2 linked regions of the Chitinophaga caseinilytica genome follow. The protein of the gene in region 2 interacts with the protein of the main gene of each other region in a pairwise test. Links are inferred from orthologs where the notes say so. Each region holds a gene or a part of one and is shown on either strand. Other genes may lie near its edges. The genes, in order: WJU22_RS15440 and eno.

Region 1 (11,083 bases), 2.0 Mb from region 2 along the record:
AGGTAGCTGACGATCTGACCGATCTTTTCGCGGGCGGTGGCCACTTCTTCAGGAGCGCCCGACAATTTCAGCTGCGTGCCGCGGCTGAGGATCTTCAGTAGAGGGAACTTTTTCTTTAGTAAGTCCAGTTTTCCGTTGTTAACCCCGAAAAACTCGATCGGGTTTACGCTGTCCAGGTTAATGATGGATTCTGTCAAGTGCGGTTCGATTTAATCTTGTCCATAGTTTCGGAATCTGAACAGTGCGTTTGAGGTAGAACGGCGGACGGGATGCGCCCGCCGTTCTTTATTCAGAGACTGGATCAGATCCGGTATCCGTTCTGTTTGAACGCTTCTACGCGTTCAGCGATTTGCTTGTTGCCAAGAGCGAGGATGCGTGCTGCGAGTACCGCCGCGTTGCGCGCACCGGCTTTACCTACGGCCAGGGTGCCTACGGGCAGGCCTGCGGGCATCTGTACAATGGAGTACAGCGCATCGATACCGCCCGGTAAACCACCGTCCAGGGGAACACCCAGTACAGGGAGGGAAGTATAGGCAGATACTACGCCGGGCAATGCCGCCGCCATACCTGCTGCTGCAATAATCACGCCGTAACCCTGGGATTGCGCGTTCACAACGATCTCGCGAACCTTGTCGGGATTACGGTGGGCAGAAGCCACAACCATTTCGTTTTCGATGCCAAAGAACTGTAAGTGGTTCTGAGATTCCTGCATTACGGGCTTATCGCTTTCCGAGCCCATGATAATTAAAACTTTCATTTGAGTATTAATCTGCTATAAATTAACGTAAAAAAATGATTATTTGTTTCCTGCGTCAAAGATATATCATCATGACTTAACAAATCATTTCAGCCCCCGTGAAATTTTCAACATCCGTTCCATTCCCCTTAATTCCCATACTGATAAGTTAATTTTGTGTAATATATTGACTACATTCGCGCATCAACTAGCCTATGCCTAACAGTCCATCCCGATGATCGATCCTTTGCTGACACAGGTGATCGAAGCCCTTCCAGACCCCGTAGCCGTGTTCGACACGCAATTGCGCCTGGTAACGGTGAACAGCGCTTTCTCCGAAGAAAGCCGCCGCCACCTCGGCTTTGCCCTTCAGCCAGGAGATAGTCTTCGCCGGCTGGCAGACCTCCATCCCGGCATCGCCGAACATTCCATGCACCACTGGGCCAGCGCCCTCGGCGGCCATCGCGTGGCCTTCGAACTGCAGTACGGCCAACCGCCCCTCCGCTACCAGGTTTCCTGCAGCCCCCTGCTGAACGACCGCAAAGAGGTATTCCAGGTCATGATGGTGATCCGCAACATACAGGCCGAAACCGAAGCCCGTGAAAACGAACGCTTCTTCCGGTCCGTCCTCGAAAACCTCCCCGTCGGCCTCCAGGAATTCACGCCCGAAGGTTGGCATCGCAACATGAACGGCGCCCAGCGCATCATCCTCGGCGCCAATCATGCCGCCAACTCCGCGCCCTATAACGTTTTCGACGATCCCTTCAACCGCCGCAACGGCCTTTCGGCCTTGCTCGACGAAGTAAAACAACATAAAGCGCCCGTCAAACGGGAAATGATGCTCAAATACCAGGAGCTTCACGATGAAAACGTGACCCGCATCCAGCCGATGTATTATGAAGTGACCGGTTTTCCCGTGCTCGACCTCCAGGGCGACATCGAGTGCCTCTTCATCATCCTCAGCGAGATCACCGAAAAGAAACTGGCCGTGCTCAGCCTCGAAAAGAGCGAACGGCTCCTGCACACCATCGTCGAGAACCTGCCGGTCGGGTATATTCAATTCGACAACTTCGGGTTTATCCGTCGCGTCAACCAGACGCAGCGCAAATTTTTCGCCAGCACCGGCCTGGAAGAGCAGCCAGACAGCAATCTCGTGCAAGACCCTTTCGCGCGGCTCTTCGAGCTCGACCAGCTTTTCATGGAAGTATTGCAACGGGGGAAAGTGGTGCGGCTGGAGAAGAAACTCGAGTTCCAGGTGCATACCGGCGCCGGGAAGATCGACCGGGAAATTTTCCTCGACCTCACCATGTTCCCGGTAGAAGACCCCGTAGACAAAGACCAGATCGTGGTGGCGCTGGTGAACGACATCACCGAAAAGAAGCGCCAGGAGCTGGAAAGCACCAAAGTCCAGGAATCGCTCCTGCAAACGGGCGAGATCGGGAAGATCGGTGGCTGGGAGATGGACATGGCCTCCAGGCACCTGCGGTGGAGCGGACAAACCTATAAAATCCACGAACTGCCGCCCTATGCCACCATCAACGTGGAAAAGGCCCTGTCGTTCTACGAGCCCGAGTCCCGCGCGCGGATGGACCAGGCCATCGCCGCGTGCATGAGCCGCGGGAAGGCGTACGATCTGCAGGTGACCATCATCACGGCGCGCAACAACACGCTGCAGGCCCGCGTGATCGGGAAGCCGGAATACCGCAACGGGCGGATCGTGCGGATTTACGGGGTGATCCAGGACGTGACGGAGCAGTTCCGCATCCGGAACCAGCTCACCCGGAACGCCGAGCTCATGCGGTTGTTCTTCGACACCATCGATATGGGGTACGCCGTGATGGACAAGGAAGGGAAGGTCAACTTCATCAACCGGAAGGCCCAGGAGATCGTGGACCATGGCAAGGTGATAGGGCGCAATATTTTTGAAGTGTTCCCTTCGCTGGTGGGGTCTACGTTCCATGCCCGCGTACGGCAATGCATCGAGGCGCAGGCGCCCGTTTCGTTCTCGAACTACCTCCCGCAGCTCGATAAATGGTACGAATTCCTGCTGGCGCCCATGCAGGACGGCAGCATTTCCATCTTTACCCGCAATATTACCGACAGCAAAAAGATGCAGCGGGAATTGCGGAAAGCGAACGAGCAGCTGTCTTCCCTCAATAAATTCCTCGTCAACCAGAACAAGCAGCTGGAAGACTTCGCGCATATCACTTCCCACAACCTCCGCGCGCCGATCGCCAACCTGAAGGCGCTCATGCAGATCATGAACGAAACGGGGAATGAGCAGGAGCGGGAAATGTACCGGGGGATGTTTGCCGAAGTGATCCGAAATATCGACGAAACGCTCAACGACCTGATCGAGATCGTGCAGATCCGGAAAGATCTGAACGTGGAAAGGGAAACGCTGGCTTTTTCGGACCGGTTGCAGAAAGTGAAGGATATCCTGCTGGTAGACATGGAAACGAGCGGCATGCGGCTCACGGCGGATTTCACCGAAGCGCCCCATATCGATTATCCGCGCATCTACCTGGACAGTATCCTGCAAAACCTCCTCACCAACGCCATCAAGTACCGGTCGCCGGAACGCAAGCCCAGCCTGCATCTGAAGAGTAGGGCAGTGGATGGGGGCATTATGCTGACGGCGGAAGACAACGGCATGGGGATCGATATGGAGCGGTATGGCGCCAAATTGTTCGGATTCCGTAAGACATTCCATAAAAATAAAGACGCCAAGGGCATAGGCCTGTTTATCACGAAAACGCAGATAGAAGCGATGGGTGGGAGTATACATGCCGAAAGTAACCTGGGTGCAGGAACGAAATTTATCATTACCTTCAGGCCCGAATAGCAATTCTATGAAGCCGCTACATTCGATCTTTATAGTAGACGATGACCCCATTCACCAGCAGATCACTGAAATCATGCTGGAAAGACTGAGGATCGCTGATGCAGTCACTAAATTCTCTGACGCACAGGATGTGCTGGACCATATCCGCGTCAATACCGCAGACCAGGCTTCCCTGCCGGACCTGATCCTGCTGGACCTCAATATGCCTGTTATGGACGGGTGGGAATTCCTCGAAGTATATGCCGGGATCCGGCATCAGATCGCCAAAGACATTCGGATTTATGTGCTCACTTCCTCTATCGACGAGCGCGACCGGCAGCGGGTAGACCAGTTCGACTTCGTGTCTGGCTACCTTACCAAGCCTTTGACCAACGATATTATCATGGCATTGTTACCGTAACGGGGCGTTTCAGCTCGCGGATGGTGGCGGCAGGGTTTGCTGAAGAGAAAACCGTGTTGCCGGCTACTAGTACGTCTGCTCCCGCTTCGACCACGAGCGCCGCGTTTTGCGTGGTGATGCCGCCGTCTACCTCGATGAGGGCGGTGGAGCCCGTTCTGCGGATGAGGTCGCGCACCTGGCGGAGCTTGATGTAGGTTTGTTCGATGAAATGCTGGCCGCCGAAACCGGGGTTCACGCTCATGATGAGCACCAGGTCGAGGTCGGTGATGATGTTTTCCAGCTGGCCCACGGAAGTGTGGGGGTTAAGGGCTACACCGGCTTTCATGCCCAACCCTTTGATCTGCTGGATGTTGCGGTGGAGGTGGCGGCAGGCTTCGATGTGGACGGTCAGGTAATCTGCGCCGGCCTTTGCGAAAGCTTCCGCGTATTTTTCCGGCTCCTCGATCATGAGGTGCACGTCATTCACTTTTTCGAGATTTTTGTAACGGCGGAAATCACCGGCAGCCCAAAGCTGATGTTGGGCACGAAGCGGCCGTCCATGACGTCGAGATGCAGCCAGTCGGCGTGGCTGTCGTTGATCATTTCCACATCTTTCCCGATTTCGAGAAAATTAGCGGCGAGGAGGCTGGGGGCGATGAGCGGTATTTTCTTTTCCAAGGCGTTACGAGTTTTCAAGCAGGTACAATACTACAGATTTTTAGCCGAATCGAGCAGGTGTTGCGCTTCGGGGAAATTTTTCCGGAAGGAAAGGGCTTTGGTGAGATCGTCGAGCCCCGCGGCCTTGTTCCCCAGTTGCAGCAAGGTTTTCCCGCGGCGGTAGAAGGCGTCTGCGTTGGTGGGATCGGCTTTTGCGGCCATGTTGTAAGACACGAGCGCGTCTTTGGCGTTGCCCTGCGCGGCCAGCAGGTTGCCGATGGCGATGTAGGCCGGTGCGTAGGCGGGGTTGCGGCGGATGGCTTCGCTGAACTCGTCCCAGGCTTCGGGGATCTTTCCCGCTTTTTCCAGGCACTCGCCGGTGAGGAACGGGGCTTCGGCAGAGGAGGAGTCGATCCTGGCGGCAAGGCGGTAATAGTTCGTGGCGTTTTCATAGCTGCCGAGCGCGGCGATCATATCCGCCGTGAGCATCACCACTTCATATTCGCTGGAATCCTGCCGGATGTGGATGGCGGAAGTCAGCAGTTCGATGGATTTGACGGTGTCTTGCTGCCGCAATGCGATCAATCCGCGGATATACAGCGCCTGCGGCAGTTTGCCGGGCGCCTGGGCGATGATGGCCGCCTGGCTGTCTGCCGCGGCGAATTCGTTATGTTCGATGAGGGCGTTGGCGAGCCAGACGCGCAGGTTCAGATCGTTCGGTTGTACGGCCAGGTCGGTCCGCATGTTGTGAATGGCGACGGCGAGGGAATCTGCGGCGGGCGCCGGCTGCTGTTTTCCGGGATCGGCCTGCTGGCCGCATGCGCACAACAGCGCCGGCAGCGCCCAAAGTAAATGGCGGGTGTTCATCGCCCAAACATACAGAAATCCCTGTTATTTCGCATCCTCCGTAACGGCGGCTTTCGCGGTTTGCAGGAGCCAGTCGCGCATTTTGTTATAGTCTGCATCCATCAGTACGGCTTCTTTCTGCATGCCATCGAGCACCATAATCCGCTCCGGCGCCTGGATAGCGTCTGCGAGGCCCGGGGGCATCGTGTTGGCGAACTTCACTGGGTGCGCGGTTTCCAGGAAAATACCCAGGTGGCCGGGGTGCGTTTCCATGTATTTTTTCAGGCCCAGGTACCCTACGGCGCCGTGCGGGTCCATGAGGTAGCGGCGGCGGGCGTAGACGTCTTCCATCGCGGCAACGGTCTGCTCGTCGGTGAAGCGGAAAGCGGAAAGACGGGCTTTCAGCGCCCGGTCGTTCTGCGCGAAAAGCTGCAGGATGCGCACGAAGTTGCTGGGGTCTGCCACGTCCATGGCGTTAGATAGTGTGGCGGTGGCGGGTTGCGGCTCGTATCTGCCGTTCTCCATGAATCGCGGCACGGTGTCGTTCACGTTGGTGGAGGCGATGAAATGGGGGATGGGAAGCCCCATCGCAGCGGCCATCATGCCGGCGCAGATGTTGCCGAAATTACCGCTGGGAACGGAGATCAGGGGTTCTTTCTTCCACTGTTTCACTTTCCGGTACGCCATGAAGTAATAAAACATCTGTGGCAGCCACCTGGCTACGTTGATGGAGTTAGCGGACGTGAGGGGCCTCCGGGCCTGCAGTTCCTCGTCGAGGAAAGCCATTTTCACCAGTCGCTGGCAATCGTCGAACGTGCCTTTGATCTCCAGCGCGCGGATGTTGCGGCCGAGGGTGGTGAGCTGTTTTTCCTGGAGGTCGCTGACTTTGCCGGAAGGGTAGAGGATCACTACTTCCACACCTGGCACATCGTAGAACCCGCTGGCCACGGCGCCGCCGGTATCGCCGGAAGTGGCTACCAGTACGGTGACGGGCTTCTCTTCATCTTTCCGGAAATACCCCAGGCATCCGGCCATGAACCGGGCGCCCACGTCTTTGAACGCCAGCGTAGGCCCGTGGAATAACTCGAGTGCATATACGTTGTCTTCCACTTCCCGGAGCGGGAAAGGGAAAGTGAGCGTTTCGCGGATGATCTGGGTGAGCGCCTGTACGGGAATGTCGGCGCCCACGAAAGGCTGGATCACCTTGCGGGCGATGTATTGGGGATCGTATTCTTCGAGCCTTTCGATGAAATCCTTCTCCAGCCGCGGTATTTCAACGGGGAAATAAAGCCCTTTGTCGGGCGCCAGGCCGCGGATGACGGCTTCGCGGAAGGAAACGCGGTGCTGGTGGTTCTGGAGGCTATAGTACTGCATGTTGATGGGCTTTGATGGCTTTTACGCCGGTGGAACTGATGCGGGAAACGTGAATGTGATAGTCGACGCCGAGCGGTGCGTAGATGGATTCCATCATGGCGGCCACGGTGCGGGCGTTGGCTTCCCCTTTGGAAAGCATGAAAACGGACGGGCCGCTGCCGGAAATCCCTCCGCCCAGGGCCCCCGCTTCGCGGCAGCGCAGCTTCAGGTCGTGGAACGCGGGGATGAGTATGGAGCGGATCGGCTCAACGATGACGTCTTCCAGGGCGCGGGCGATGAGGTCATAATCTTCGCGGTACAGCCCGGCTACGAGCGCGCCTACGTTGCCCCACTGGCGGATGGCGTCTTTGAGCATCACCTGCTGTTTGAGGATCTCCCGCGCATCGGCCGTCCGCACCTCGATCTGGGGATGGATCACCGTCACCCAGAGGTCGGCCGGCGTGTGCAGGGCGATCACGTCCAGCGGCTGATAGCTCCGCACGAGCGTGAAACCGCCCAGGATGGCCGGGGCCACGTTGTCGGCATGCGGCGTGCCGCAGGCGAGGCGCTCGCCTTCCATCGCAAAACGGATCAGCGCGTCGGAGGAAAAATGATCGTTGAGCAGCATATTCGCGCCCGCCACGGCACCGGCCGCGCTTGCTGCGCTGGAACCGATACCGCTGCCGGGATGGATGTTTTTGCGGATGGCGATCTCCATGCCCACTTCCGGTTTGCCGTATTCCTGCAGCAGCGCCTGCAAAGCCACGCCCGCTACGTTCAACGACGCTTCCAGGGGAGCTTCGCGCCTTCGATGGAAGTGATGCGCACGCCGGGCGTGTCAGACAGGCGGATGTCCATTTCATCGCCGGTGCTTTCCAGCGCCAGCCCGATCACGTCGAACCCGCAGGCGACGTTGGCTACGGTGGCCGGGGCAAATACCGTAACGGATGGCTTGTTTTCCTGGTTCATATCTTTCATTTAACGAACGGTTCTGATAATGTCTGCAAATATGCCCGAAGCCGTTACATCGGCCCCGGCGCCCGCGCCTTTCACGATCAGCGGTTGCGCGGCATAACGCTGGGTGGTGAACAGCACGATGTTGTCTTTTCCTTCCAGCTGATAAAACGGGTGCTGCGGGCCTACGGACTGCAATCCCACGGAAGCCTTCCCCATATGGTAGCGCGCCACGAACTTCAGCCGCTCGCCCTTGTCTGCCGCGTTTTTCAGCAGTTGTCCGAAGTGCGGCGCGCAGGTATCGAGCTGCTCGAAGAAGGCCGGAACATCGGCTGCGTTGAGGCAGGCATCCGGCAGGAAGGAATGGTTGTCGATATCGTCCATTTCCAATACCGCGCCGCTTTCGCGGGCCAGGATGAGGATTTTGCGCATCACGTCTTTCCCGCTGAGGTCGATACGGGGATCGGGCTCGGTGTAACCTTCGTCCTGCGCGGCTTTCACCACTTGCCGGAAGCTGGCGCCGTTCACGAAATTGTTGAACACGAAGTTCAGGCTGCCACTCAGCACGGCTTCGATGGTTTGCACTTTGTCGCCGCTGCGCACGAGGTCGTTGAGGGTATTGATGACCGGGAGCCCCGCGCCCACGTTGGTTTCGAAGAGGAAGGAAGCGTTGTACTTGCGGGCCAGGTCTTTCAATTGTTTATACGAAGCATATTCCGACGAGCACGCGATCTTGTTACAGGTTACCACCGAAATGCCGTGCTGCAGGAAGTTAGCGTAAAGCCCTGCAACGGCTTCGCTGGCGGTATTGTCGACGAACACGCTGTTGCGGAGGTTCATCTGCGGGATGCGGGCGGCGAAGGCGGCGAGGTCCATGGGCTCGCCGTTTTTCAGTTCGTCTTTCCAGTTCCCCAGCGGAATGCCGCTTTCGGAGAAATGCATGTTGCGGCTGTTGGCCAGGGCGATGATGCGCACCTGCACACCGAGCTCGCTGCGGAGGTAGGATTCCTGCTGCTGGAGCTGCTCGAGCAGCTTTCCGCCAACGTTGCCGGTGCCGGCTACGAAGATGTTCAGTTGGCGGGTGTCCGATTCGAAGAACACTTCATGGATAACGTTGAGTGCTTTGCGGAGGTCGTTTTTCCCGATCACGGCGGAGATATTTTTTTCGGTCGATCCCTGCGCGATGGCCCGCACGTTGATGGCATTGCGCCCCAGGGCGCCGAAGAGCCGGCCGCTCATACCGTGGTGGTTCTTCATATTGTCGCCCACAACGGCCACGATGCAAAGGTCTTTCTCCACCGTCAGCGGATTGATGCGCTTGTCATGGATTTCCTGCGCGAACTCGCCGTCTACGGCCGCTTTTGCCTTGAGCATGTCGCTTTCATTGATGCCCACGGTGATGGAGTGTTCGCTGGAGCTTTGGGTGATGAGGATGACGTTCACGCGTTCCTGGAGCAGCGCGTCGAACAGGCGGCGCGAAAATCCGGGAATGCCCACCATGCCGCTGCCTTCGAGCGTGAGCAGCGCGATGCCCTTGATGCCGGAAATGCCGGTTACCGGGTAAGGTTTTTCGCCGTTGTCCTGGATGAGGGTGCCGCCGGCCCCGGGCTCGAAAGTATTCTTGATGAGGATGGGGATCCTGCGGTTCATCACCGGCTGGATGGTGGGCGGATAGATGACTTTGGCGCCGAAGTGCGACAGTTCCATCGCTTCTTCATAAGATATCCGTGGGATGGCGATGGCCTGCGGAACGATGCGCGGGTCGGCGGTCATCATACCGCTGACGTCTGTCCAGATTTCGAGCACGCTGGCGTCCATGGCCGCTGCGATGATGGCGGCGGTGTAGTCGGAGCCGCCGCGCCCGAGCGTGGTGGTGTCTTTATCGGCGTTAGAGGCGATGAAACCGGGGAAGATGACGATTTCTGCCTGCTGCTGGTGGAAGAAAGTAGTGATATTATGATCGGTGGCGTCGAAATTGACGAGCGCGCTGCCGAAATGATTGTCGGTGAGGATGAGATCGCGGCTGTCTTTCCAGGCTGCGTTCAGGCCTTCGAGCCGCAGTTTTTCGGCCAGCATCCAGGAGGAGAGGAGCTCGCCGTAGCTCATGACTTTGTCCCGGCACCGGTCCGACATTTCCCCGACCTGGAAAATTCCGTCCAGCAAGGCTTCCAGCTGATTGAGCTGTTTCTTTACCTGGCTGAGGTGGCCGCTTTGCGCGGTGATGGGGAAGAGGTTGCGGACGGTGTCGAGGTGGAGCTGTTCGATTTCGCGGAGCACGTCGCGGTATTGTTCGTTGCCGACCGCGGCGAGATGTCCGCAGCGGATGAGTTTGTCGGTGGTGCCGCTCATGGCGGATACGACTACGGCCATGACGCTTTTACGTTTATAACGGGCTAGTATATCGCATACCTGGCTGATAGCTTGGGCGCTGCCTACGGAGGTGCCGCCGAATTTTAGGACCTGCATGTTGAATCAAGATGAATGAGGAAACGGAAGGGGAAACACCCCGCTTGCTGGGAACCGGAGAAGCCCGGTCGGTGGACGATATGTGAAAATTAACCCCGGGATGGGGTTGTAATGGTTGTGGTTGTGATAATAGTGCCCGCTGCTCCGGTGGAGTGGGAAGCAATACGGATAATATGTGAGCTGGAGTAATGCACTATTAACTTATGACGTTGATAAGACAAAGGTTATTAATTCTGCTGAAAAATGCAAACAGTTTGGCGAGATTTAGAAAATTTCTAAAGGATGCATGCCTGCCAGATGCGCAGTAATATAGCTGGAGTGCAGGTTGGTGGCTGGATGTATGTTTAATGACAAATAGATGACTAAATGCGATTCCGGAATGCGCCCAAGTATAAACTGAGTGGGCGAATTATTAGAATATCCTGCTGTATATTTACCCCTTGCCGGATACCAGTCCGTACATTTCTATACCTGGATAACAATTAAAGAATGAAAAAAATTCTGTACCTCAAGCATTGGCAATTATTTGCACTTTTTATCGGTGTTCCCGTCTTATTTCAAATAGTGACCTTCAGCGCGGCGGTTTCCGGCAACGACCCGATGCTGATTTTATTTTTTCTCCCCATCATATCTTTGGTATTAACCGGTCTTTATTTTAGCTGGTTTTATACGCTTGGGGTGAATCTCCAGGGAAAGCTACCGGCCAGGGAGAAAATGAATCTAAGCCGCTTCAAATTGTTTCTGTTGATCCCTTCGGTGTATATATTGGCTATTAGCGTTTTTATGACAGGGGCGTATTTCGTGGATCTACCCATCAGCGGGCCCGAATTCCTGGTACCTGGATTGC
Region 2 (10,940 bases):
GCGAATGCCCCATGCCCGTGGTAGCCGCCGCAACGCCTTCGGACTGCTTCAATATGGCGTTCGAAGCGTTCAAACTGTCTGTTCAGCACATGACACCGGTGATCCTCCTCAGCGACGGTTATATCGCCAACGGCGCGGAGCCGTGGCGCTTCCCGAAACAGGCCGATCTGCCGAAAATCGAAGTGAAATTCAAGAAAGGCCTCGCGGAAGATGAAGAAACCTTCCTGCCTTATCAGCGCGACGAGAACCTGGTGCGCCCCTGGGCCGTGCCCGGTACCCCCGGCCTCGAGCACCGCATCGGCGGCCTGGAGAAACAGAACATTACGGGCAACGTGAGCTACGATCCGGAAAACCACCAGCTGATGGTGAAAATCCGCCAGGAGAAGGTAGATAAGATCGCAGATCATATTCCGTTACAGGATATCGAAGTAGGGCCTGAGAAAGGTAAAGTGCTCGTACTGGGCTGGGGTTCCACTTTCGGCGCCATCAAGAGCGCGGTGATCGAACTGCTGGCCGAAGGGCACGAAGTAGCGCATGCCCACATCCGCTACCTGCGCCCCTTCCCCCGCAACCTGGAAGAAATCCTGCACAGCTACGACCACGTGCTGATCCCCGAGATCAACAACGGTCAGCTCATCAAGATCATCCGCGAACAATTCCTCATCCCCGCCAAAGGGTACAACAAGATCATGGGCGTTCCCATCACCAAAGGCGAGCTGGTGGAAAAAATCCGCGAATTGCTGTAAAACGATCGAACGAACAATAAAAAAGGGCGGTTGCTGCGAAATGCGGTAACCGCCTTTTTCGTATATTGTTTTACGTAACCCTTTCCGCCATGAACCTGAGCTGCCCATTTAACCGAATCGCAACGATCGTGCTGGCGCCGGTCTTTTTCCTGACCACCGCGTTCCAGAACCCTCATTCCTATGTGTACGACATCTACTTCGGCAACAATCCCATCGGTACTGTAACCGTCAGGCAGCAGCAAACGCCCGAAGGGCGCACGATCACCATGCAAAGCCGGGTACAATCCAAGCTCATGGCGCGGATGGAAGTGGATATCACTACAGCCTACCACCAGAATGTGCTGCACGAATCGATCGCCGTGCGGAAGGGCGGTGAGCCCCTCACGTCTGTCAAAAGGAACGGGAAAACCTATGTGATCGTGCATAAGGGCGAAACACGGCACCTGGCTTCCGATGGAATTCTCTATTGCGTGGGCGACCTCTACTTTTCCGAGCCGGAGGCCATACATGCGGTTTTCAGCGAAACCCTGGGCAAGGAGCTCATCCTCCGCCACCTCGGCAACCATAATTACGAATTACAACTTCCCGAAGGCAAACGCAACGTTTACCATTACGATAAAGGAAAATGCACCGAAGTGGAAGTGAACCATGCGCTGGGGAAAGCGCGGTTCGTACTGCGCTGATCGGATGCCGGCAAGCTGCAATGAACTGACCATTTTATAAACAAAAAGCCGCCCCGGCATTCCGGGACGGCTTTTTTTATCTCGAGTCAGCCGGATCAGAGCACCTTTTCGATGATCTCGCCGGTTTTTTTGTCTTTCAGGATGAGTTTCTGGCTGCCGAAGTGCGTCATTTCTTCCTTGATGAGGTAGAATTGCTCATTGTAGCTGGTGAGCGCCTTTTCCTTCTTCACGCCTTCCTGTCCGCGCCAAACGGGCAGTTGCACCGGCTCCCACTGCTTGGATGCGGCGGAGCGATAGGCGGCGTCGAGGATGGCGTTTACCACGTACCCGTCGTAGAACGTTTCCTGCGGGGCTTTCCCGGCTTCCACGGCGTTGAACATATCGGCAAACATGTGGTTGTAGCCCAGTTCGTTCAGCTCGTCGCCCACGGGGAAGAGCCAACCGGAGTTGCTTTCGGCTTTTTCGGCTACGTAATCGGCGCCTTTACCGGTGGTGAACATGTCGAACCCGGTGCGGAGGAAGCTGTTGAGCCAGATGGTGCCCTCGGAGCCCATTACCTCGTCGCGGAGATCGAGGCCGCCGCGGAAGGTCCAGCTCACTTCGAACTGACCGATGGCGCCGTTTTCGTATTTCACGAGGCCGATGGCATGGTCTTCGGCGTCGATGGGTTTCACCTGGGTGTCTGCCCAGCACATTACTTCCACGGGCTTGATGTCTTTGCCGATGAAGCTCCGCGCGATTTCCACGCAATGGCAACCGAGGTCGAGCATACATCCGCCGCCGGCCTGTTCCTTATCCCAGAACCAATCGGAGTGGGGGCCAGGGTGCGTCTCGCGGGATTTGGCCCAGAGGATTTTACCGAGCGCGCCGGCTTTAACGGACTGGAGCGCTTTGAGGAATTTGGGCGTATACACGAGGTCTTCCAGGTAACCGTTGAAGATGCCGGCTTTTTCCACGGCTTCCATCATGCGTTGTGCTTCTTCGGCATTGCGGCCCAGGGGCTTGGTACACATCACGGCCTTTTTGGCCTTGCAGCAGGCCAGTACAGCGGCTTCGTGGAGGTTGTTGGGAAGCGAGATGCAGACCATGTCCACATCCGGGTGGTTGATCGCTTCTTCCATGTTGGTAGTCCAGTGATCGCAATTATAGTCTTCCGCGAACTTCTTCGCGCTTTCTTCCCTGCGGGAATAGATGCTCACGATCTTGTCGCGGCTCCGTTGTCCCTGTAAAGAATCTGCATAGAACCGTCCGATGAACCCGGACCCCAGCATTGCAATTTTCGCCATAGTTTTCTTGGATTTATACGTTTATATCAGTTTGTTTTTCTGTCGCGGAACGCCAATATGAAGTACAGCAGTACCACTGCGGCGATGTATACGGGCACCATCCAGATGCTGGACCAGTTGCGCACGCCGTTGACGGCATAATAGTCGGCCACCATGCCCGAAAAGAGCGTCCCGATCACCATGCCGAGGCCGTAAGTGGCGAAAGTGAAGAGCCCCTGTGCGGCGGACTTGATTTTCTCCCCTGCTTTCTTTTCGGTATAAAGATACCCGGTCACGAAGAAGAAATCGTAACAAATGCCGTGCAGGATGATGCCGGTGTACAGCATCCAGAGGTTGGCGCCGCTGTCGCCATAGGCGAAGAAAATATACCGGATGATCCATGCGCCCATCCCCAGGATCAGCATTTTCTTCACGCCGATACGGTTCAGGAGAAAGGGAATGGCGAGGATGAAAAGCCCTTCGGAAATCTGTCCGTAAATCATTTTCCCGGCCGCATTTTCCATGCCGGCTTCATTGAGGAAGAGATTGGCGAAGCCGTAATAGAAGCTCAGCGGGATGCAGATGAGCACCGCGGCGATGAAGAACACGGCGTACGACCGGTCTTTGAACAGTACGAGCGCATCGGCCCCCAATGCCTGCGATGCCGTCATGGCGGTATCTTTCGCAGGCGGCGGCGTATTGGGTAGCGTGAAGCTATACAGCCCCAGCAGCGTGGATGCGGCGGCGGCGATGATGAAAATGAAATGCGTTTTCTCCACTTCCAGGTTGCTGATAAGGATTCCGGAAAGGATCCAGCCTACGGTGCCGAACATACGGATGAAGGGGAACTGCTTCGTAGGGTCCTGCATCTGCGTGAACGCCACCGAGTTGCTCAGTGCAATGGTCGGCATATATAATAAGGAGTAAAACAGCACGATGCCGATGAAAACGGTGTTATTCGTGGTGGTAGTGGCCAGGAGCAACGTGCCGGCACCTACGAGGTGCAGCACGCCCATGATCTTTTGTGCGGAAAAATACTTGTCGGCCACCATCCCCACGAACACGGGAGAGATCATGGTGGCGATGGCCAGCGCCATATAGGCGTAACTGATCTGCTGGCCGGTAGACTGAAGGTGGGTAGCCATGTAACTGTTCATGGATACGTACCATGCTCCCCAGATAAAGTACTGGAGGAACATCATGAATGATAGTTGGAGGGACTTGCTGGATTTCACCGTGTGGAATTTTTAAATTTTTTTAATTTCTCCAATATAGTGAAAAACAGAACTCCTGGTATTCCTATTTTTTAGGATTTCATCAGTTGTTGATAATATTTGCACACTTTCCGCAACCCGCACTCCCCGCATTTGGGGTTTCGGGCGATGCAGATGTACCGGCCGTGGAGGATGAGCCAGTGGTGGGCGATGTGCACTTTATCTTCCGGGATGTATTTGAGGAGCTGTTGTTCGGTCTGGAGCGGGGTTTTGGCGTTGGTGGTGAGGCCCAGGCGGGCAGACACGCGGAAAACGTGGGTGTCTACCGCCATGTTCGGCTGCTGGTAGATGACGCTGGTGATCACGTTGGCGGTTTTGCGGCCTACTCCGGGGAGTTTCACCAGCTCGGGCACGGTAGACGGGATTTCGCCGTTGAAATCGTCCATCACCATATTGGCCATGCCGATGAGGTGTTTCGTCTTGTTATTGGGATAGCTGATGCTCCGGATGAGGGGGAAAAGATCGTCGAACGTAGCCTGGGCGAGATGCGGAATGTCCGGGTACTGCTGGAAGATGGCGGGCGTGGTCATGTTGACCCGCTTGTCTGTACATTGGGCAGACAGGATAACGGCAACGAGTAGTTGATACGGGTTGTCGTACAACAGTTCGGTTTCAGCGTCGGGCGCGTGATGTTCAAAATAATCGATTACGTATTGGAATCGTTCTTTCTTCGTCATGCCCGCAAAATACTAAAAACTAACGCTCTTTGGCAGCTTCGTGGGCGTAATCGAAGATGGCTACCATCGTGGAGGGGCGGGGACTGTATTGAATACTGTCCAATGCCTGGATGGTTTGCAGATGCAGTTGTTGTTCCTCACGCTTCATTTCTTGCTCTTGCATGTGCAGGGTTTTTTGAGAAGGATCGGTTAATTCGCCTTGACGGGCGGAAAAAGGTAGGGTAGAATTACTCATGCGTTTGATGGTTTGCTAGTTGTTAAATGGATTAAACAATCATCAGGTCACGAAAATCAGACGACAGATTTATAACGGAGAATGGCTAGACGGTATTGTTAAACTATGGCTTTTTTTTGAATTTAGCAAGTTTTTAACAAACGAAGGGGTGTGATAGTCAGGCGGTTAACGTTTGGCGTTGGGAGGGGTGGGTACAATGAATACGTCTTCATCGTCTTTTTTCATCAGGTATTGCTCACGCGCGAACTTTTCAAGTTTAGAAGGGCTGGAAAAGAGGTCCTGGTGGTTCTGACGGTCTTGTTCGATCTCTTTGAGGTAGAAGTCTTTCTGATTTTCCAGCTGGTTGACTTCGCGGTAGAGCTGGAACTGGTATAGGATGTTATTACGGTCGAGGAAGAGGAGCCAGGCGCCGAACAGGATACAGCTGATGATGTATTTGTTGCGGGCCCATGCGGGGATCCTGAATTTTGATTTCTGCTTCGTCTCTTCCATAATCACACTGTTTTATAAAATCCGGGCACTGACGTGCAGTGCCCGGAATGATTTGTATTTGACCACTAATTAAACGCAGTGGGAAGAAAATTTATTTCTTACCAAATTTAATGGAATTTTTCGGATAAATGGCGCTGCTGTCCAGCAGTTCCTCGATGCGGAGGAGCTGGTTGTATTTGGCCATACGGTCTGTGCGGGAAGCGGAACCGGTTTTGATCTGACCGCAGTTCAGGGCCACGGCGAGGTCGGCGATGGTGGTGTCTTCGGTTTCGCCGGAACGGTGGCTCATGATGGAGGTGTAACCAGCTTTCTGCGCCATGGATACGGCGTTGATGGTTTCGGTGATGGTACCGATCTGGTTCACTTTGATCAGGATGGAGTTGGCGATATCCTGGTCGATACCCTGTTTCAGGCGTTTAACGTTGGTCACGAACAGATCGTCGCCCACCAGCTGTACGTTGGCACCGATAGCCTGGGTTTGTTTTTTCCAGCCGTTCCAGTCGTCTTCGGCCATGCCGTCTTCGATGGAAACGATGGGGTATTTTTTGCACCATTCTGCCCAGAAGGCTACCATTTCGTCGGAGGAGATGATTTTCTGGGAGGATTTGTAGAATTTGTAGGTGTTGTCTGCCTCGTTGTACATTTCGCTGGAAGCGGCGTCGAGGGCGATGGCGATCTGGGAGCCGGGTTTGTAGCCAGCGGCTTCGATGGCCTGGAGCACGGTTTCGATGGCTTCTTCGTTCGACTGGATTTCGGGGGCGAAACCGCCTTCGTCGCCAACGTTGGTGCTGTATCCTTTCTTTTTCAGTACGGATTTGAGGTGGTGGAACACTTCCACGCCCCAACGGAGGCCGTCGGAGAAGGTGTCTGCGCCAACGGGGATGATCATGAACTCCTGGAAGTCGATCTTGTTATCGGCGTGAACGCCGCCGTTGATGATATTCATGAGGGGCAGCGGCAGGGTGGTGCCGTTTACGCCGCCGAGGTAGCGGAAGAGGGGGAGGCCGTAAGCTTCTGCAGCGGCTTTTGCCACGGCCATGGAAACGGCCAGGGTGGCGTTGGCGCCCAGTTTGGCTTTGTTTTCGGTACCGTCGAGCTCGATGAGGAGCTTGTCGATGCCGGCCTGGTCGGAGATATCCCAGCCGATCAGTTCGTCAGCGATCACTTCATTGACGTTTTTTACCGCTTTGAGTACACCTTTGCCCATGTACGCTCCTTTGTCGCCATCCCGCAGTTCAACGGCTTCGTGTTTCCCGGTAGATGCGCCGGAGGGCACGGCGGCGCGGCCGAGGTGACCGTCTTCCGTGGTTACGTCTACTTCCACCGTGGGGTTACCGCGGCTGTCTAAAATCTGTCTGGCATGGATCTCTGAAATGATACTCATGGGTAAAATTTTTATTGTTTAAATGCTGGAAAAAGTGACCTTTTCTTTACCACTAGTTTGTCAGTTCCCTGAACACGTCTTCGAGCGACAGCGAATTGCTCTGCAAAGAAAGGATGTTCCGGTTATTTATCAAAGCGAATTGCAGCAGGTTTTTCCGTACGGTTTCGGGGTCTGCGGTGTATAGCCGCCAGGCGTTCCCTTCGGCCGGGGTTACCTTTTGGACGCCCGGGAGGGCTTCCAGATCTGCGGGGGCGGTTTCCTCGGCGAAGGCCACCTGGATGAATCCGGAGGCGCCCTGGCGGAGGGAGCTGATAGCCCCGTCTGCGATGATATGACCTTTATTAATGATGATGGCGCGGCTGCACAGGGCTTCCACTTCCTGCATGATGTGGGTGGAAAGCATGACGGTCTTGTTCTCCCCCAGTTCCCGGATGAGCTGGCGGATGTCTGCCAGCTGGTTGGGGTCGAGGCCGGAAGTGGGCTCGTCCAGGATGAGGACTTCCGGGTCGTGCAGCAGGGCCTGCGCCAGGCCTACACGCTGTTTATAACCTTTTGATAACATGCCGATCTTCTTATGGCGCTCCGGCGTGAGGCCCGTGCGGCCGATCATTTCGTCGATCCGCGCGGAAGCGCCCTTTCCCAGCCCGTGCATGCCCGCCGCGAATTCCAGGAACTCGCGGATGTACATGTCCGGGTACAGGGGATTGGCTTCGGGGAGGTAGCCCACGCGACGGCGGACTTCCAGCGGCGCCCTGGCCACGTCGAACCCGCATACCGATGCCGAGCCGCCGGTGGGCGGCAGGTAACCGGTGATGATCTTCATGGTGGTGGATTTACCGGCCCCGTTGGGCCCGAGGAACCCGACGATCTCGCCCTTCTGCAGGCTGAACGATATACCGTCCACCGCTTTTTGCTCCCCATACTGCTTCAGCAGCGCCGTTACGTTGATTGACATGCGTCGTTTTTGCGGTGACTAAATTAGCGTAAAAAAAATAGTTAACCACTAATCCCGCCCGCCACGGCTTATAAATTTTCAAATCCACCCGCCCCCGGGGTTCCGGATTTTCGTTAAGAAGCCTCCCAAATTGCTGTTTATCAAACCCAGAAAGATTTTTAAGCAGGTCTAAAATTTTGCATATGACAGAATTGGTGTACCTTTACGTCTACAATTCAAACCGATGTAGAATATAATTTCTGCGACATACCTTCTCAATTAAATATATAAATTTACACTCATTCGTGTAGATTGGTATTCAGCCGACTTTCTTAAACCCATCACCTGTCAATGTCGAACTTTCTCAAGAAGGCATTGGGTCTTTTCGTGGAATTTGAACCCAATGAACCTTTGCAGCCGGGCGGCGCTCCCGTTAGGGACTCCCTTGCCCAAAAATTCCCCCTGTCCAGCCCCAAACAGGCTGTAGCCGGTATTTCCGCCGAGGAACTGGACAAATTCGACCAGCACTTCACCCGGCTGTTCGAATCCTCCAACCTGCCCGGGCCCGATTACTTCGAGTTCTGGCGCATGATGGAAACCCTGGAAGCTCACGTGCCCGACGAAAAAGCGCGCATCGCCGCCGTATTCGCCACACTGAGCATTCAGGGCCTCTCGCGCGACAAACTCCTCGAAACCGCCGGGCAATACCAGGCCCTCGTGGAAAAAGACCGCGCGGAATTCCTTAAAGCCGCCGAAGACAAAGCCTCCCGCGAAGTCGAAGGCCGTAAGCAGGAAATCGCCGATCTCGAAAAACAGATCGCCGAACACTCCGCCCAAATCCAACGGCTCACGGAAGACATCACCAAAGCACAGACCGGCATGAAGACGCTCCAGGCACAAGTCGCCGAACAGGAACAGAAAATCTCCGCCAACAGGCAGGGGTACGACGTCGCCTGCCAGGCCATGATCACGAAAATCCAGTCAGACATCCAAAAAATCCAAACCTCCCTTTAACCAGCTAACCAAACATGGAAACAAACTACTTCCCGCAACAGGGAAACGACAAACTGAAATCGTACTGGAACCGGCCAGGCGGCAAGTTCGGTGTCATCATCGGCATCGGCATCCTGATCGCAGCAGCGTATTTCATCATGCCCATCCTGCTCGCCGTAGTCTGGAGCACCCTCAACTTCGGCATCGCCCTCGTGTGCCTCGGCGTGTTCCTGTATTGCGTCACCCACCGCAAACTCCGGCTCGCCTTCTTCTACTTCTATGAGTGGCTCATGAAGAAACTCGTAGGGATCGTCATCGAGCTGGACCCCTTCCTCATCGCGGAAGATTATATCGGCGACATGGAAGAGCAACGCGAGAAACTCTACAAACAATCGGTAGATGTAGACGCGCAGAAAGAACGCATCGACCTCAAGATCGACGAAAAGGAAAAAGACATGGCCCAGCTGATGAGCCGCGCCAAAGCCGCGCAGAGCAATAACATGCTGCCGGAACTGGGCAACGCCACCCGGCACATCGCACGGATCAAGGAATATATCCAGCAACTCACGCCCATCCGCGACAACCTCGCCAAAATCGGCGATTACCTCACCAAAGTTCACAAGAACTCGGGGTATATGATCGAAGATGCGCGCAATGAGCTCGAGCTGAAAAAGGACCTCTACAAATCAGTGTCGTCCGGCAACAAAGCCCTCACGTCTGCCCTCAAGATCTTTAACGGCGACCCGGAAAAGAAACTGCTGGTGGAACAGTCGATGGAATATCTGAAGGAAGACATCGCCACCAAACTGTCCAGCATGAAAAAAGCGATCAACTACTCGACAGATTTCATGCGCTCGATCGACCTGGACAACGCTACCTACGAGCTGCAGGGCCTGCAAATGCTGGAGTCTTTCGACCCGGACAAGGAATTCCGCCTCGACGTGCAGCGCTGGGAGCCTTCCAACGCGCCGCGCACGCCCGGCACCGTTCCCAACGACAACTACAATAATCTGCTGAGTTAACCCTTGGCAAGTAACCATTCATATTTCCGTACAAACATCAAACAACTTAAAACATCCCTACAATGGCAATTAAAGTAAAACCTGGTGGTAAAGTATTAGGTATCCTTATTCTCCTCGGCGGTCTGTACGCCGGTAAAGTATTCTGGTGGGACAAGCGCCCCCAGGAAGCGAAAGCCGCTACCGAAATCGGTAAAGTGAACCTCCCCGATGCACCCGAAGCATCGCTCAGCGGCAACGCGGCCAAGCTGGAGCTGCCTTCGACCGAAGTGTCCGGCAACGGCGGTACCCGCATCCAGTGGAAGATCATGGCGTGGAACTCGCAGTTTGCGCTCATGTATGCCAACGGCGGCCCCAAAACGACGAAAAATTCCCTGATCGATAAAGCGAAACTGGAAGTGGACGTCATCCGGCAAGACGATTGTAACAAATCCATCGCCGATATGGTGAAGTTTGCGCAGGATTACAAGTCCGACCCCAACACTCCCGGCGTTTTCGCGTCGTTCATGGGTGATGGTATGCCGATGTTCTTTGCCGCGCTGGCAAAGGAGCTCGAGCCCCTCGGTCCCGAATATCAGCCCATCGCCTTTTACTCCATGGGTAAAAGCTACGGTGAAGACAAACTGATGGGCCCCGCCGAATGGAAACTCAATCCCAAAGCGGCTATCGGTAAAACCGTGGCCTGCGTGCTCCGCGACGGCGACATGAACATCCTCGTGAAATGGGCGGGCGACAACGGCATCCGCGTGAACCCCGACGAAACTTCGTTCGACCGGAACGCCATCAACCTCATCGCTGCCAACGACTTCCTCGACGCGGCCAACAAATACATCGCCGGGTACAGCGAAACGCGCAAGTTCGTGGAGAACGGCAAGAAAGTAGCCAAAGACACGACGGTGGGCGTAGACGGTGTTGCCACCTGGACGCCGGGTGACGTGAACATCGCGCAGAAAAAAGGTGGCTTGATCAACATCGCCACCACCCGTGAGTATGCCGCACAGATGCCGAACATCACCATCACCATCAAGAAATTCGCGAACGACCACCGTACAGACATCGAGAACCTCATCATGGCGCTGGCGCAGGCCGGCGATCAGGTGCGCTCCTTCAACGATGCCAAGGCTTTCGCTGCCGACGTATCCGCCAAGGTGTACAACGAGCAGGACGGTGCTTACTGGCTGAAGTATTATAACGGCACCGAAGAGAACGACGCGCAGGGCACGAAGCTGCACCTCGGC

The links.
Region 1: the proteins of eno (region 2) and WJU22_RS15440 interact in binary tests that used the Escherichia coli proteins (3 or more experiments, as listed by UniProt). The link is inferred for Chitinophaga caseinilytica from one-to-one orthologs.

What each region holds. Positions count from the first base shown.
Region 1 is NZ_CP150096.1:3,775,243-3,786,325, forward strand. Bases 2,705-5,662 are described here. They hold WJU22_RS15440 (ribulose-phosphate 3-epimerase), read right to left. Parts: upstream 4,448-5,662; coding sequence 3,962-4,447; downstream 2,705-3,961. Other genes in these bases: WJU22_RS15430 (PAS domain-containing protein), read left to right, coding at 2,705-3,581; WJU22_RS15435 (response regulator), read left to right, coding at 3,589-3,981; WJU22_RS15445 (hypothetical protein), read right to left, coding at 4,444-4,638; WJU22_RS15450 (tetratricopeptide repeat protein), read right to left, coding at 4,669-5,484; thrC (threonine synthase), read right to left, coding at 5,509-5,662. In the rest of the region: WJU22_RS15420 (PhoH family protein), read right to left, coding at 1-197; purE (5-(carboxyamino)imidazole ribonucleotide mutase), read right to left, coding at 302-757; more of WJU22_RS15430, read left to right, coding at 972-2,704; more of thrC, read right to left, coding at 5,663-6,837; WJU22_RS15460 (homoserine kinase), read right to left, coding at 6,824-7,597; WJU22_RS15465 (hypothetical protein), read right to left, coding at 7,594-7,794; thrA (bifunctional aspartate kinase/homoserine dehydrogenase I), read right to left, coding at 7,795-10,236; WJU22_RS15475 (hypothetical protein), read left to right, coding at 10,726-11,083. UniProt on the Escherichia coli protein: Catalyzes the reversible epimerization of D-ribulose 5-phosphate to D-xylulose 5-phosphate.
Region 2 is NZ_CP150096.1:1,734,267-1,745,206, forward strand. What follows is about bases 4,611-7,425. They hold eno (phosphopyruvate hydratase), read right to left. Parts: upstream 6,757-7,425; coding sequence 5,464-6,756; downstream 4,611-5,463. Other genes in these bases: nth (endonuclease III), read right to left, coding at 4,611-4,645; WJU22_RS07455 (hypothetical protein), read right to left, coding at 4,665-4,808; WJU22_RS07460 (FtsB family cell division protein), read right to left, coding at 5,046-5,372; gldA (gliding motility-associated ABC transporter ATP-binding subunit GldA), read right to left, coding at 6,809-7,425. In the rest of the region: WJU22_RS07430 (2-oxoacid:acceptor oxidoreductase subunit alpha), read left to right, coding at 1-746; WJU22_RS07435 (DUF6134 family protein), read left to right, coding at 836-1,429; WJU22_RS07440 (Gfo/Idh/MocA family oxidoreductase), read right to left, coding at 1,525-2,715; WJU22_RS07445 (nucleoside permease), read right to left, coding at 2,742-3,929; more of nth, read right to left, coding at 4,001-4,610; more of gldA, read right to left, coding at 7,426-7,711; WJU22_RS07475 (hypothetical protein), read left to right, coding at 8,042-8,704; WJU22_RS07480 (hypothetical protein), read left to right, coding at 8,719-9,705; WJU22_RS07485 (OmpA family protein), read left to right, coding at 9,768-10,940. UniProt on the Escherichia coli protein: Catalyzes the reversible conversion of 2-phosphoglycerate (2-PG) into phosphoenolpyruvate (PEP). It is essential for the degradation of carbohydrates via glycolysis.